DNA from 2 places in the Sphingopyxis selenitireducens genome. Region 2 is predicted to be linked to the other one. Evidence: riboswitches for the same ligand, from Rfam matches in the RefSeq annotation. Region 2 holds a riboswitch; the other holds the start of a gene.
The links. Region 2 has a riboswitch for cobalamin ahead of ACSYDV_RS11880 (TonB-dependent receptor plug domain-containing protein). Riboswitches for the same ligand answer to the same signal wherever they lie in the genome.
Positions count from the first base shown of each region.

Region 1: linked by a shared signal. The riboswitch ahead of metE (5-methyltetrahydropteroyltriglutamate--homocysteine S-methyltransferase) and the one ahead of ACSYDV_RS11880 (TonB-dependent receptor plug domain-containing protein) in region 2 are both predicted to bind cobalamin.

Region 1 covers NZ_JBPULG010000002.1:96,058-103,119, forward strand. The annotation lists gene ACSYDV_RS06385 (hypothetical protein) at 1-59, shown strand, start outside; gene ACSYDV_RS06390 (hypothetical protein) at 124-708, opposite strand; gene ACSYDV_RS06395 (acyl-CoA thioesterase) at 867-1,271, opposite strand; gene metE (5-methyltetrahydropteroyltriglutamate--homocysteine S-methyltransferase) at 1,261-3,588, opposite strand; cobalamin riboswitch at 3,705-3,907, opposite strand; gene ACSYDV_RS06405 (hypothetical protein) at 3,964-4,173, opposite strand; gene ACSYDV_RS06410 (hypothetical protein) at 4,182-4,508, opposite strand; gene leuA (2-isopropylmalate synthase) at 4,650-6,314, opposite strand; gene ACSYDV_RS06420 (hypothetical protein) at 6,562-6,942, opposite strand; gene ACSYDV_RS06425 (rhodanese-like domain-containing protein) at 7,021-7,062, opposite strand, start outside.
Region 2 covers NZ_JBPULG010000003.1:391,629-398,690, reverse strand. The annotation lists gene ACSYDV_RS11885 (TonB-dependent receptor plug domain-containing protein) at 1-2,149, shown strand, start outside; cobalamin riboswitch at 2,238-2,465, shown strand; gene ACSYDV_RS11880 (TonB-dependent receptor plug domain-containing protein) at 2,647-4,581, shown strand; gene cobO (cob(I)yrinic acid a,c-diamide adenosyltransferase) at 4,640-5,248, shown strand; gene ACSYDV_RS11870 (ABC transporter substrate-binding protein) at 5,251-6,102, shown strand; gene ACSYDV_RS11865 (FecCD family ABC transporter permease) at 6,099-7,062, shown strand, end outside.

The DNA.
Region 1 (7,062 bases), on a different contig from region 2:
ACGGCGCTATCGCCGGTACCAATGCCTGCGCCGATATCATGAATGTTCCCGGCGGATAGCGCCGGGATGGGGCCGCCCTTTCGCGTCTTTACCAAGAGCGCGAAGGGGCGGGGTGTATGATGGCTAGCCGGCCGGTTTTGCCGCGGTGCATTCGCCGAGCCGGCGATAGGCTTCCTGCAGGCGGATGGGCTGGGCGCTGAAAACCTGTTTGCCGCCGAAATCGACCGCAATATCATCGCTCTCGTTCTTCTCGGCGAGCAGGGCCTTCATGTCGACGATCAGGATGAAAACGCCGTTGGTCGCACTCTGCCCCAGCGTCGTGTGGATGGCGGGATAGATTTGGGTCGGATCCTTGCTGCGCACCGTGATTTTGGTGGCGGCCGTCTGGGCGACTTTCGGAATATCCTTGCCGTCGAACCAGATCATGCCGACGCCCTTTTTAGCCATTTCGGCATCCCAGGGACCGTGGATGGCGAACAGTCCGTTGGTCGTGATGAAATTCACCGAGCAGCGAAGGCCGTCATTTGCGGGTTTGCGCATCTGCACCCAAAACCCCTCGGCCCCCTTGTAGAATGGCTCGCTGTGCAGGCCTTTCGAGGGATCGCCGCCGCTGTCGCCGCCGAGCAATTCCGGGGGCAGCTGCGCCGCGGCCGGGTGGGAAAGGCCGGACAGGATCAGCGCGCCGAGGGCGAGATAGGTGTTTCGCATCGAAACCGAGCTCCTTGAAGGTGAAATCAAAGCCTTATCAGCGGCTTCTATATCATCTCTGTGATGCCCGTCACTGCGAAGATAAGGCTGGCGCCCCGTTCCTTGCCATTCCAGCCGAAGCGGGAATGGCAAGGGGTGGAGGGTCCCGGGCGATGGGGCTAGGTCAGGCTTTTTACCGCCCTTGGCCGCCTGTCCGGTCCCACCGCGACGAAGATGAACACCGCCTGCGTGACCTTATTATCCTCATCAGCGTGACGGTCGCGCGCCCAGGCCTCGACCTCGACATGCATCGAGGTGCGGCCGACTTTGACGAGGCGCCCGAATACGGACACCTCGTCGCCGACGAAGACGGGGCGGTGGAAGGTCATCCCTTCGACCGAGATCGTCACCGCGCGGCCGCGTGCGTGGCGCGAGGCCACCGACGAGGCGGCAAGGTCCATTTGTGCCATCAGCCAGCCGCCGAAGATGTCGCCATAGACATTGGCGTTGGCGGGCATGGCGGTGACGCGGACGGCGGGCTGTCCGTCGGGCATGCCCGTGGGCGCACTGGCCTTAGTTGGCATCATAGGCCTCCTTGATCCGGGCTTTGGTGCGCATCGCCTGTGCGGCCGCGACCATCGCTGTCAGGGCCGGGCGCACCTCGTCCCATTTGCGCGTCTTGAGCCCGCAATCGGGGTTCACCCAGATTTGCCCCGGCGGGACATGTTTGCCGGCAAGGGTGAGGAGGTCGGTCATCTCACGTTCGGCCGGGATGCGCGGGCTGTGGATGTCGTACACGCCGGGGCCGACCTCGTTCGGATAGGCGTAGCTGGCGAAGGCGTCGAGCAACTCCATCTGCGACCTTGCGGTCTCGATCGAGATGACGTCGGCGTCCATCGCGCCGATCGCGCGGATGATGTCGTTGAACTCCGAATAGCACATATGGGTGTGAATCTGGGTGTCGTCGCGGACGCCCGACGATGTGATGCGGAAGCTTTCGACGGCCCAGTCGAGATAATGCTGCCGCCACTCCGAGCGACGAAGCGGCAGGCCTTCGCGCAGCGCCGCTTCGTCGATCTGGATGATCGCGGCGCCGGCCGCCTCCAGATCCTGCACCTCGTCGCGGATCGCGAGCGCGATCTGGCGGCAGCTGGTCTCGCGCGGCTGGTCGTCGCGGACGAAGGACCAGTTGAGGATGGTGACGGGGCCGGTGAGCATGCCCTTCATCGGGCGGTCGGTCTGGTCCTGCGCATAGCGCCACCAGTCCACGGTCATCGGCGCGGGGCGCGAGACGTCGCCGTAGAGGATGGGCGGGCGGACGCAGCGCGAGCCATAGCTTTGCACCCAGCCGGCGCGGGTGAAGGCGAAGCCCGCGAGCTGCTCGCCGAAATATTGCACCATGTCGTTGCGCTCGAACTCGCCGTGGACGAGGACGTCGAGGCCGATCTCCTCCTGCCATTTGACCGCGGCACGGGTTTCGACCTTCAGATAGCGGTCATAGGCGGCATCGTCGATTTCCCCCCTGATATGCGCGGCGCGCGCCTTGCGGACCTCGTGGGTCTGCGGGAAGCTGCCGATCGTGGTGGTCGGGAAGGCGGGAAGGGCGAGGCGCTTTTGCTGGGCCTCGCGGCGGGCGGCGAAGGGCGCGGTGCGTTTGGTGGCGCTTTCGTCGAGGGCGGCGAGGCGGGCGGCGACGGCGGGGTTATGGATTTTCGGTGAGGTCCGGCGGGCGACCGCGGCGATGCGTGAGGCCGAGAAGGCGGCGAAGCTCGCGTCTTCGCCTTCGTTCAGCGCTTTGGCGAGCGCGGCGAGTTCCTCGATCTTTTGCACCGCAAAGCTCAGCCATTGTGCGATTTCTGGGTCGAGCGAGGTTTCGAGCGCGAGGTCGACGGGGGTGTGGAGCAAGGAGCAGGAGGGGGCGAGGATGAAGTCGCGCGTGCCCGCCAGTTCCTTGAGGCGCCAGTAAAGGTCGGGCAGATTGGCGCGCCAGATGTTGCGGCCGTCGATGACGCCGAGCGAGAGCAGGACGTGCGGCTGGAGTTTTTCGAGCGCGGGTTCGAGCTGACCCGGGGCGCGGACGAGGTCGAGGTGGAGCCCGTGGACGGGGAGGTCGGCGACGAGATCGAGATTGTCGCCGAGGCCGCCGAAGTAAGTGGTGAGCATGAGTTTCGGACCGCGAGTGGCGAGGCGGGCGTAGGCGCGCTCGAACGCGGTGCGCTGTTCGGCGCTGAGGTCGAGGACGAGGCAGGGCTCGTCGATCTGGACCCATTCGGCACCGGCCTTGGCAAGGCGCGCGAGGATTTCGGCATAGATATCGAGAAGCTGCGGCAAGAGCGCGAGCGGTTCGACCGCCTTGCCCTTGGCGAGCATCAGATAGCTGACGGGGCCGAGGAGGACGGGGCGGGTGGTGTAACCGAGCGCTTTGGCTTCCTCAAACTCGTCGAAAATCTTGGTCGAGGCGATCCTGAAGATCTGCCCTGCGGTGAGTTCGGGGACCATGAAATGATAATTGGTGTCGAACCATTTTGTCATTTCCTGCGCGGTGGTGTCGTGGGTGTGGCCGCAGGCGGCCGGTCCCGCCGGGTCATCCTGAACCCCGCGCGCCATGGCGAAATAGAGGTCCGGATCGACCGTCTCGCCCGCCCAGTCGTAGCGCGGGGGGATCGCGCCGATCAGCGAGCTGGTGTCGAGAACATGGTCATAGAGCGAGAAGTCGTTCGAGGGGAGGATGTCGGCGCCGAGCGCCTTTTGCCGCGCCCAATTGAGGGCGCGAAGGCCCGATGCCGCGATCTGGAGATCGGCGAGGCTGGTCTTGCCCGACCAATAGCTTTCGAGCGCATGCTTGAGCTCGCGGCGAAGGCCGATGCGGGGAAAGCCGAGGGTGGCGACGCTGACAGTCATGTTTCAAACACCTTGCAAGGGGGCAAGGGCCGGACAGACGGACACGCAAGGGTCCACGCCCGCAAAGCAAGGATCGGGCGCAGTCAAGCATGCGGCCTGACCGGACACCCCGCCGGAGGACGTTATCTGACGAGGCAGGTCTCCTGGCTCACGGATCAGCGCGGGGGTCTGGCCTTCCCGGTTCCTTGCGAACCAGTGACACGTATCGACCACCGCTCACCGCTTACAGTTGCGGGGGCAGCGCCGGTTTTGAACCGGCTTCCCGTCTTAGCTCCACACCGCGCAAGCGATGTGGAGAACCTCGACAGTTTGGAGAATAGGCGGCGCAGATTGGAAGTCAAGGCGCACATAAAGAAATCTTTATATGCGCCTTACTTATACGCTCGGTGGGCGGTAGAATCGGTAGCGGGTGACAGCGCCGTCGATCAGGTTCTTTTTCAAGCGCTTGCGCATCTTGTCGGCGTCGTCGAGGGTGACGCAGACGAGGCGGGTGCCGCCCGACGGGAGGGGCTCGATCGCGCTGATTGCGACGCCCGCGGTCTTGCAGGATTTGGTGACGTCGCTTTCGGGCAGCGTAACGTTCATCGCGCGGGTCATGGCGTGACCGGCGCGGCGGCTTGGGCGCGGATGGCGGCGGCAACCCGGGCATAGCCTTCGTCGCTCGCGGTCGCGATGGCGAGCGGGCGGCCGCCGAGTGCGGGGTTCTCGGTGTTGAGGAAGCCGATCGCGTTTTGGGGGCCGCTTTCGGTTTTAGTTCCGCCGAGGGTCAGCCAGGCGAGCTGGCTGATATTGCCTTGGCGCCGCGCATCGTCGCGGGGGAGCGGGGTGCGGGCCTTGCGGACAAAGCCGTTCGAGCGCGTCCTTGCGGGGGCGGCGGTCTCTGTACCGGATTGGGGCTCAGGGTGAGTCTCGGAATTCATAGGCGGCGCGGCTCCTCTTGCGTAAGCGGGAGCACAGCCTGTCTCTCGGTCGCGGCGGCTTACGAGAATGCGTGCCGCGATAGTCTGTATATGGGGTCCCGGAGGCGGATTGTAAGCACCCGCCGCCCGGGATCGATTGGTTTACGCGCCGTTGGCGGCGGAAAGAATCGCCCGCACACTCGCGGTCGCGACGTCGGTATCCAGCCCACAGCCGAACAGGCTTTTTCCATCCGCCGTGCGGCATTCGACATAGGCGGCGGCTTGCACGGTGCTGCCCTGACCGATGGCGTGTTCGCTATAGTCGATGATGTCCATCACCGGGCCGCCGCTTTCGCTGAGCGCGGCGATGACGCTGCTCATCAGGCCGTTGCCGCGGCCGCTGACGGTGCGCGGGGTGCCGTCGATCATGAGCTTGCCGGCGAAGATGCGGTCGGGACCGCTGTGGGTTTCGGACCAGTCGACGAGCTGGAAACGCTTGCCAGTCGTGGCGAGATACTTACCCTCGAAGGCGCCCCAGATATCCTCGGCGCCGAGTTCGCGGCTGGTCTCGTCGGCCAGCGCCTGTACAACGTGGCTGAAGCTCGCCTGCATTTTCTTGGGCAGTTTCAGACCCTTGTCCTGTTCGAGGACCCAGGCGACGCCGCCCTTGCCCGACTGGCTGTTGACGCGGATCACCGCTTCATAGCTGCGGCCGAGGTCGGCGGGATCGATGGGGAGGTAAGGGACTTCCCATGTCTCGTCATTCTGGCGTTCGCGTGCGGCGAAGCCCTTTTTGATCGCGTCCTGATGGCTGCCCGAAAAGGCGGTATAGACCAGTTCGCCGCCATAGGGGTGGCGCGGGTGGACGGGGAGCTGGTTGCAATATTCGACCGTCTGGATGACCTCGTCGATATTCGAGAAATCCAGTTCGGGGTCGACGCCCTGCGTGTACATGTTGAGCGCGATGGTGACGAGGCAGGTGTTGCCGGTGCGCTCGCCATTGCCGAACAGGCAACCCTCGACGCGGTCGGCGCCCGCGAGCAGGCCGAGTTCGGCCGCCGCGACGCCGGTGCCGCGGTCGTTGTGGGTGTGCAGGCTGATCAGCGCGCGGTCGCGGTTCGGCAGATTCTTGGCGAAATATTCGATCTGGTCTGCGTAGATATTCGCCGTCGAGGCCTCGACCGTCGCGGGGAGGTTGAGGATGATCGGATTTTCGGCGGTCGGTTGCAGCACTTCCATGACCGCTTCACACACCTCGATCGAGAAATCGATTTCGGCGGTCGAGAAGGTTTCGGGGCTGTATTCGAAGCGCCAGTTGGTCTGCGGCAGGCGCGCGGCATTGTCGCGCAGCTGCTTGGCGCCGTCGATCGCGATCTGTTTGATTTCGGGCATGTCCATGCCGAAGACGATCTTGCGCCACGCGGGGCTGACCGCGTTGTAGAGGTGGACGATCGCGGTCTTTGCGCCCGCGAGGCTGTCGAAGCTGGTGCGGATGAGGTCGGCGCGGCTCTGGGTCAGCACCTGCACGGTGACATCGTCGGGGATGCGGCCGTTCTGGACGAGGCCGGAGATGAAATCGAACTCGGTCGCGCCCGCGCTGGGGAAGCCGACTTCGATTTCTTTCAGACCGACGCGGCAGAGCAGGTCGAAGAAGCGCGCCTTTTTCTCGGCGTCCATCGGGTCGATCAGCGCCTGATTGCCGTCGCGCATGTCGGTGGAAAGCCAGATCGGCGCCTTGGTCGTGACGCGGCCGGGCCATTCGCGGTTCGTCAAGGGAACCTGCGGAAAGGGGCGATATTTGACCGAAGGGTCGCGGAGCATGGTCATGGTCTTTTGGTTCTTCTGCGAAAGGGTGGTTTTGGTCGAGTTACCCTTGGGCGATCGCGCGCCACCGTGGGCGCAGCGTTATCGTCACGCCCAAGGGCGTGTAAGTCGCAGAAGTAGGAGCCCGTTGTGGCGCATGGCCACGCTCTGACATGAAAATGTCGTGTTTGGCAAGGGGCAACACAGGAAAATTGCGCGGAGGGCTGCGCTGCGCCACCTCCGCGAAGGCGGAGATGGCGCTGGCAGGCTGTCAGGCGGCCTTGCTTTCCGGCGCGTCCGCGTCGTCTTCGTCGTCGTCCTCTTCCTCCCAGGGGGTGAAGATTTCATCCTCGATCATATTGGCGATCGCGTGGACGCGGATGCCGATGACCCAATCCTCGAGCGGGCCTTCCCACGCGGCCTCGACTGTGGTCGGCGTGTCGGCGCTGCCACCGGCCGGGCGATCGCCGACGAGATCGAAGTCCTGCACACCGTCGGCGGGCGGGTTGATATAGACGTGGGGGTCGAGCAGGACGCTCGTCCAGCCCGCGGTGGAGGCAATGCCCTCTGCCTCGACGGTCAGCAGGGCATGTTCTTCGTCGCCGCCGATAAAGGCGTTCACTTCGATAATTTCGCGTACCAGTTCGCTCATCACACGGAACTCCCTGTCAGGGCCGGGGACTGGCCCGGACGCCTGTCTAGCGGAGTCGTGTGACAGATTGGCGCGCGGTCAGTTTTTCACCCACCCCACTGCGGGATCGTTGAAGTCGAT
Region 2 (7,062 bases):
CCGCGTCACCGCGACCGGCGGGTGGTCGTCGGGTCGCTTCAACATCATCGGCGGCGTCGAATATCTCGATCAGCGGCCACTGTGGGGCTTTCAGCGCAACATTCAGGACAGCACCGATGACAGCCCGGTAGCATCGAGCAGGGCCGCACGACGGACATTTTATCGCGCCGACTTTTATGATGACTATATCACCCCCGAAGACGGGACGTGCGAAGCGCTGTCGAACCTCAACAACGGGTCGGTCAGGCTGTTCAACCGGCCGGGCTATGGCGATTACTGCGGTAGCAAGGAATCGGTAGCTTACGGGACGATCATTTCGGGCCGCAAGGGCTTCAACAGCTTCGCCACCGCCTCGTTCGAGCTGTCGGACAATGCCAAGCTGTTCGTCGATGGCCAGTTGGGAATCAGCAAGGTTCGTCTGATGTACGACGTCACAAGCTGGGCCTTCGAACAATCGTCGAGCAGCGCCGACAATTATTTCTTCAACCGATTCACCGACCAGATCGAGGATTGGGGACGCCAGTTCACGCCGGAAGAAACCGGCGGGTTCGAGATGCAGCGCAGCAAGCAGACGACATACAGCATCACGCCCGGCATCCGCGGCAATTTCGGCAATGCCTGGAATTACGAAGCGTCGTTCAACTACAGCCGTTACCAGTCGGTCGTGCGCTGGCCGCAGATCATCAACAGCAAGGCGAAGGCCTTTTTCCTCGGCGAACAGGACGGCACCGGCGATCGGGGTTATCCGGCCTTCAACGCCAATCCGGAGAATCTCTATCGGCAGCTGACGCGCGCCGAATATGAAAGCATCTCGGCCGATACCGTTTATCGCCCTTATAGTTGGACCAGCAACGCACAGGCGACGCTGACCAACGGCGAATTGTTCACCCTGCCCGCCGGTCCGGTCGGGATCGCGCTGGTCGCCGAATATGGCAAGCAGGGCTATGATCTCCGCCCCGATCCGCTCGCGCTCACGGACTATTATTACAGCTGGAAAGACAGCGACGGCTCGGGCAAACGCAGCCACGGCGCGATTGGCGGCGAGGTGCGCGTTCCCGTTCTCGATTTCGTGACCGTGACCGGCGCCGGTCGTTACGACCGTTTCGGCTATGCCGGACGCAAAGTCGGGAAATTCACCTATAATGGAGGCCTCGAAGTACGGCCTGCCGACAGCCTCTTGTTCCGCGCTGCCTATGGCACCGCATTCCGCGCACCCGACCTCCACTACCTGTTCACGGGTCCGGGCAATGTCGAAAGCAGCGTCATCGATTATTATGCCTGTCGTCAGGACGACCCCGCCGCAGGCCTCAGCGACTGCGACGCCTATGACGTCGATATCGTCGCGCAGCGCAGCGGCAACCGCGACCTGAAGGCGGAAACCGGCAAGACGTTGACCGCAGGCTTTGTCTTTTCGCCGACCAACCGGATCAGCCTGTCGGTCGATTATTTCCGCGTGTCGCTCGACAATCAGGTCAACGACCTGCGCGCGGGCGACCTCGTCCGCGACGAGGCCGATTGCCGACCCGACCGCGATGGAAATATAACGCTCGACCCGACCTCCCCGACTTGTGTGGCGGCGCTCGCCCGCGTTAAGCGTTTCGCCAGCGGGGCGCTGGTGAATCAGATCGACTCGATCGCGATCAACCCGATCAACGTCGCGCGCGAAAAGACCAGCGGCATCGACGTCGCTTTCCGCGGCACGCTGCCCACCGGCATCGGCGATTTCACCCTGTCACTCGCGCACAGCCACGTACTCAAGCACAGCTATCTGCAATATACGGGCGATCCGGTCGAGAATAAGCTGGCGGCCGACAGCGGCTTCTATCTCCCGCGCGATAAGTCGAACGCCAGCATCAGCTGGGCGGCCGACGGCCTGCAACTGACCGTATCGGGCACCCGCCTTGGCAAGCTGCCCAATTATGACGAGGATGCCTTTATCAAGGCGAGCACCTTGTTCAACGCTTCGCTGCAATATGATTTCACCGATCATATGCGCGGGTCGCTCACGATCCGGAATCTGTTCGATACCAATCCGGTGAAGGATCCGACCTGGTCGGGCTATCCCTACTACAACACCAGCTGGTTCGACAGCATCGGCCGCAGCGTCTTCATGCAGCTGACGTACAAGCTGGGCGGTTCGGCGCTCTGATCGCCCCCGCCTCCCCCCGGCCCTATAACGGCCGGGGGCTTGCGCAAATGCGCCGCTGCGCTATGGGCGGCGGCGTGAGGGTTTCGGCCCCCACATGATCGCGCCGGTGCCCGGAAGGGCTTAATATGGGAACGCGGTGAGAAGGCTATCCAATGGAGAGCCCTCGATTCCGCGGCTGTCCCTGCAACTGTAAGCGGTGAGCGCGATGCACCGTCCCGGCCTTTACGGTCAGGGACAGCCACTGGGGCAACCTGGGAAGGCGTGCATCAAGCCCTGACCCGCGAGCCAGGAGACCTGCCGGCGTGGGTCGCTCAATGCCTGGGCCCAGGGAAAGGCCACGGCACGGAGTATTCCGTCGAGCGACGACCAAGCGGCTGGAGCCGCTTCGGTGCAGGGGACGTGGGCGCATTGCGCCCGCCCGCAGCCCGTGCACTGGTCGATCGCCCCCGGTGCATCGACAGGCTCCCGCCCTCGTTGCCGGCGTGTGGGGGACTCCCATGTTGAAATTGACGACCACCATTTCCTTGCTCGCACTGACTGCGGCGACACCCGCCTTTGCCCAGTCGGCCGACAGCACGAACGCGGCCAGGCCCGGCGACGAGATCATCGTCACCGCCTCGCGATCGGGCGAAGGCGTGCGCGCAAGCGAACTCGGCGCCTCGGCGACGGTGATCGACACCAACGCGCTGTTGCAACGCCAGACGCGTATCATTTCGGACGTCCTGCGCGACGTCCCCGGCGTCGCGATCACCCGCATCGGCGCGATCGGCGGCCAGACGCAGGTTCGCATACGCGGCAGCGAGAGCAACCATGTCCTCGTCCTGACCGACGGCATTGAAGCCGCCGATCCCTATCAGGGCGAATTTGATTTCGCGACGATGGCCGCCGACCCCGCCGCGCGCATCGAAGTGCTGCGCGGTCAGCAATCGTCGCTTTATGGTTCGGACGCGATCGGCGGGGTGATCAATTATATCACCCTGTCGGGCCGCGAGGCCCCCGGATATAGCGCGCGGATCGAAGGCGGATCCTTCGGCACGATCAGCGGCGCCGCACGCGCCGCCGGAGCGAGCGGGAATTTCGATTATGCCGTCACCGGTACCTATTATGGCACCGACGGCTATGCCACCGCACGCGGCGGCAGCCGCGATGTCGGATCCGACAGCATCGGCGCCAGCGCCAAGCTGAACTGGTCGCCGAGCGAGGCCTTCAAGCTCTCTGCCGTCCTGCGCTATAATCATATCAACGCCGACACGAACAACAGCGAATTTAATACCGCCAGCCCGCTGTTCGGCTACACCGTCGACAGCCCCGGGGTCTATTATACCAGCGAGGGTTTCTACGGCCTGCTCTCGGCGCAATTTAGCGCGCTCGACGGGCGCTGGATCAACACGCTGTCGGGACAATTCGCCGACACGACGCGCAAGGGCTACAGCCCTTTCGGCTTCGATTATGGCAATAAGGGACGGCGCTACAAGGGCAGCTTCACCTCGAGCTTCAGCTTCGGCACCGATGCGATCGCGCACCGACTGACCGGTGCGGTCGATGTTGAGCGCGAGACGTTCCGGACGCTGACCCCCGGTGCTTTTCAGGGTGAAAAGCAGGCCGACAATCTGGGCCTCGTCGGCCAATATGAGCTGACCGCGGGCGATCTGTCGTTCGGCGCGTCGATCCGCCACGACGACAATAACCGTTTCGACGATGCGACGACCTGGCGCGTTCAGGGCAGCTATCGCCTGCCGACCGGCACCCGCGTCCGTGCCGCCTATGGCACCGGGGTTAAGAACCCGGGCTTTTTCGAACTCTATGGCTATATGGACGGCAAATATATCGGCAATCCGAACCTGAACCCGGAACAGTCGAAGGGCTGGGAAGCCGGAATCGAGCAAAGCGTTGGCGCCAATGACTGGGCGACGATCGGCGCGACCTATTTCGATGCGAAGCTGACCGACGAGATTTTCACCGACTATCCGGCGCCCAATTATGTCGCGACCCCGGCGAACCGCACCACCGACAGCAAGCAGCACGGGATCGAGGCGTTCGCCAGCGCCCAGCCCATCCCCCAGCTCCGCTTCGACCTCGCCTATACCTGGCTCAAGTCCAAAGAAAATGGCGTCGCTGAAGTGCGTCGTCCCAAGCATATCGCCAGCCTCAACACGACGGTGTCGAGCGCCGACCAGCGCTTCGCGGGCACGCTGACCATCCGTTACAACGGCCGGACGACCGACACCGCCTATACCGATCCGACCTATGCGCCGGTGACGGTAGCGATGAGGGACTATGTCCTCGTCAACCTGGGTGCCGAATATAAGATCTCGGACAATTTCTCGCTCTTTGGCCGGGTCGAGAATCTGCTGGCCGAAGATTATGAGGAAGTCTTCAGCTTCGTCGCAGCCGGCCGCGCCGCTTATGGCGGCGTCCGCCTGAACTTCTGATGCATCGCGGCGTCCCGGCCTTTGCGCCGGGCCGCCCCGCACGGACGGGAGACATCGCATGAAGACGCGTACCGACGCCGAACATAATGCGAAGATGAAAAAAATTCAGGCCGCACAGGCCAAGAAGGTCGCGACCAAGACGATCGAAAAAGGTCTGATCATCGTCCACACGGGCCCCGGCAAGGGCAAGACCTCGGCCGCGCTCGGCATGGCGGTGCGCGGGATCGGTCACGGGATGAAGGTCGGCGTCGTGCAATTTGTGAAAGGCGCGATGGAGACCGGCGAAAAGGCCGTGTTCGACCGCTTCCCCGAGCTGATCGAGTTCAAGCCGATGGGCGAAGGCTTTACCTGGGACACGCAGGACCGCGCGCGCGATATTGCCGTCGCGCGTACCGCATGGGACGAGGTCAAGCGGATGATCGCCGATCCGTCATACCAGATGGTCATCGCCGACGAGCTGAACATCGTGCTGCGTTACGACTATCTGCCGACCGAAGAGGTGCTGGAAGCGCTCGCCGTCAAACCCGAAATGACGCATGTCATCATCACCGGCCGCAATGCACCGCAGTCGCTGATCGACGCCGCTGACCTCGTCACCGAAATGACGCAGGTCAAGCATCCGTTCCGCGAGCAAAATGTCAAAGCGCAGGCGGGGATAGAATTTTGACGATGCGCGCCGGCCTGCTGGCGGCGACGCTGCTGCTGGGCGGCGCGGGGGCATTATGGGCCGCCACCTCGCAACCGTCGGCCAAGGCACCGGCGGTTCCGGAACGCATCGTGTCGATCAACCTGTGCGCTGACCAGCTCGTGCTCGCCCTCGCCGATCGGCGGCAGATCTCCGGGCTGACGCACAATGCCGCCGACCCGCAGATGTCAGGCGAAGCGGCAGCGGCGCGCGGGCTGTTGTTGATGAGCGATTCCGCCGAACAGATATTGGCGATCGAGCCCGACCTCATCGTCGGCATGCCCGCGAGCCGTAGCGCCGCGCTCGCCGCCCTGCCGCGCAAAACTTATCCCTTGCTCGACCTCGAAACCGCCGACCGGCTCGACCAGATTTATGCCTCGATCCGCCGAACGGCGCACGCGGTCGGCCACCCCGCGCGCGGCGAAGCGCTCGTCGCGCGGATGGAGCGCGAACTTGCCGGACTTCCCGTCCCCGGGCGCGGCCGGATCGCAGCCTATTATCAGCGGCGCGGCTATATGACCGGAACGGGCACGCTAATCGACGAACTGATGACGCGGGCCGGCCTCGTCAATCTGGCGGGCAAACTCGGTAAACCGCCGCTGTCGCAGCTCAGCCTCGAGGAAATGGTCGCGGCGCGGCCCGATTTCCTGATTGTTGAAAGCGCGACCGACGACGTCACCGACCAGGGGAGCGAAATGCTGCACCATCCCGCACTCAAGGACATCCCGCGTATCAGCGTGCCGCAGGCGTGGACCGTTTGCGGCAGCCCCGCCTACACGCAGGCCGCGCGGAGCATCGCGGCCCAGATCGCCCGTATCGACAGGACTGCATCATGACGCGCTTTGCCCCACCCCGCTGGACGCTGATCGCGCTGCTCGCGGCGCTGACGCTGATCGCCGCGATCGCATCGCTGCTGTTCGGCGCCGTCGACCTGTCGGTCGCGCGGTTGATCGCCGCCGCGACGGGCAGCGGCGATGAGGTCGCGACGATCATCCTTTTCGACCTGCGCCTGCCGCGTACCCTGCTCGCGCTTGTCGTCGGCGCGATGCTCGGTCTTGCTGGCGCGGGCCTGCAGGGCTACCTCCGCAACCCGCTCGCCGAACCGTCGGTGCTCGGCACGTCGAACGCGGCGGCGCTCGGCGCTGTCGGCGCGATTTATTTCGGGGTCGCCGAATTGCATCCGGCGATGTTGCCGGTGCTTGCGATCGGCGGCGCGCTGTTGTCGCTCGCCTTGCTCTTCGCACTCTCGGGACGGTCCGAAAGCCCGCTAACCCTGATCCTCGCCGGGATCGCGGTCGGCACGCTCGCGGTCGCGGGAACCAGCCTCGCGCTCAACATGTCGCCCAACCCCTTTGCGGCGATGGAGATTATGACCTGGCTGCTCGGCAGCCTCGAAAACCGGTCCTTCCAGCATTTCTGGATCGCGCTGCCCTGCATCGCCTTCGGAAGTGCGCTGTTGCTGTGGAATGCCCGCGCGCTCGATGCGCTGACCTTGGGGGAAGATGCCGCGCAGGCGATGGGGGTCAACCTTCGCGCCACGCGTCTGCGCCTGCTGATCGGCACCGCGATCGGGGTCGGCGGCGCGGTCGCGGTGTCGGGGTCGATCGGCTTCATCGGGCTGATCGTCCCGCACCTCATCCGCCCGCTCACCGACCGCAGTCCCTCTGCGATCCTCCTGCCCTCGGCGATCGGCGGTGCAGCACTGCTCACAATCGCCGATCTGGGCGTGCGGATCATCCCGACGACGAACGAGCTGAAACTCGGCGTCGTCACCGCCTTCCTCGGGGTTCCCGTCT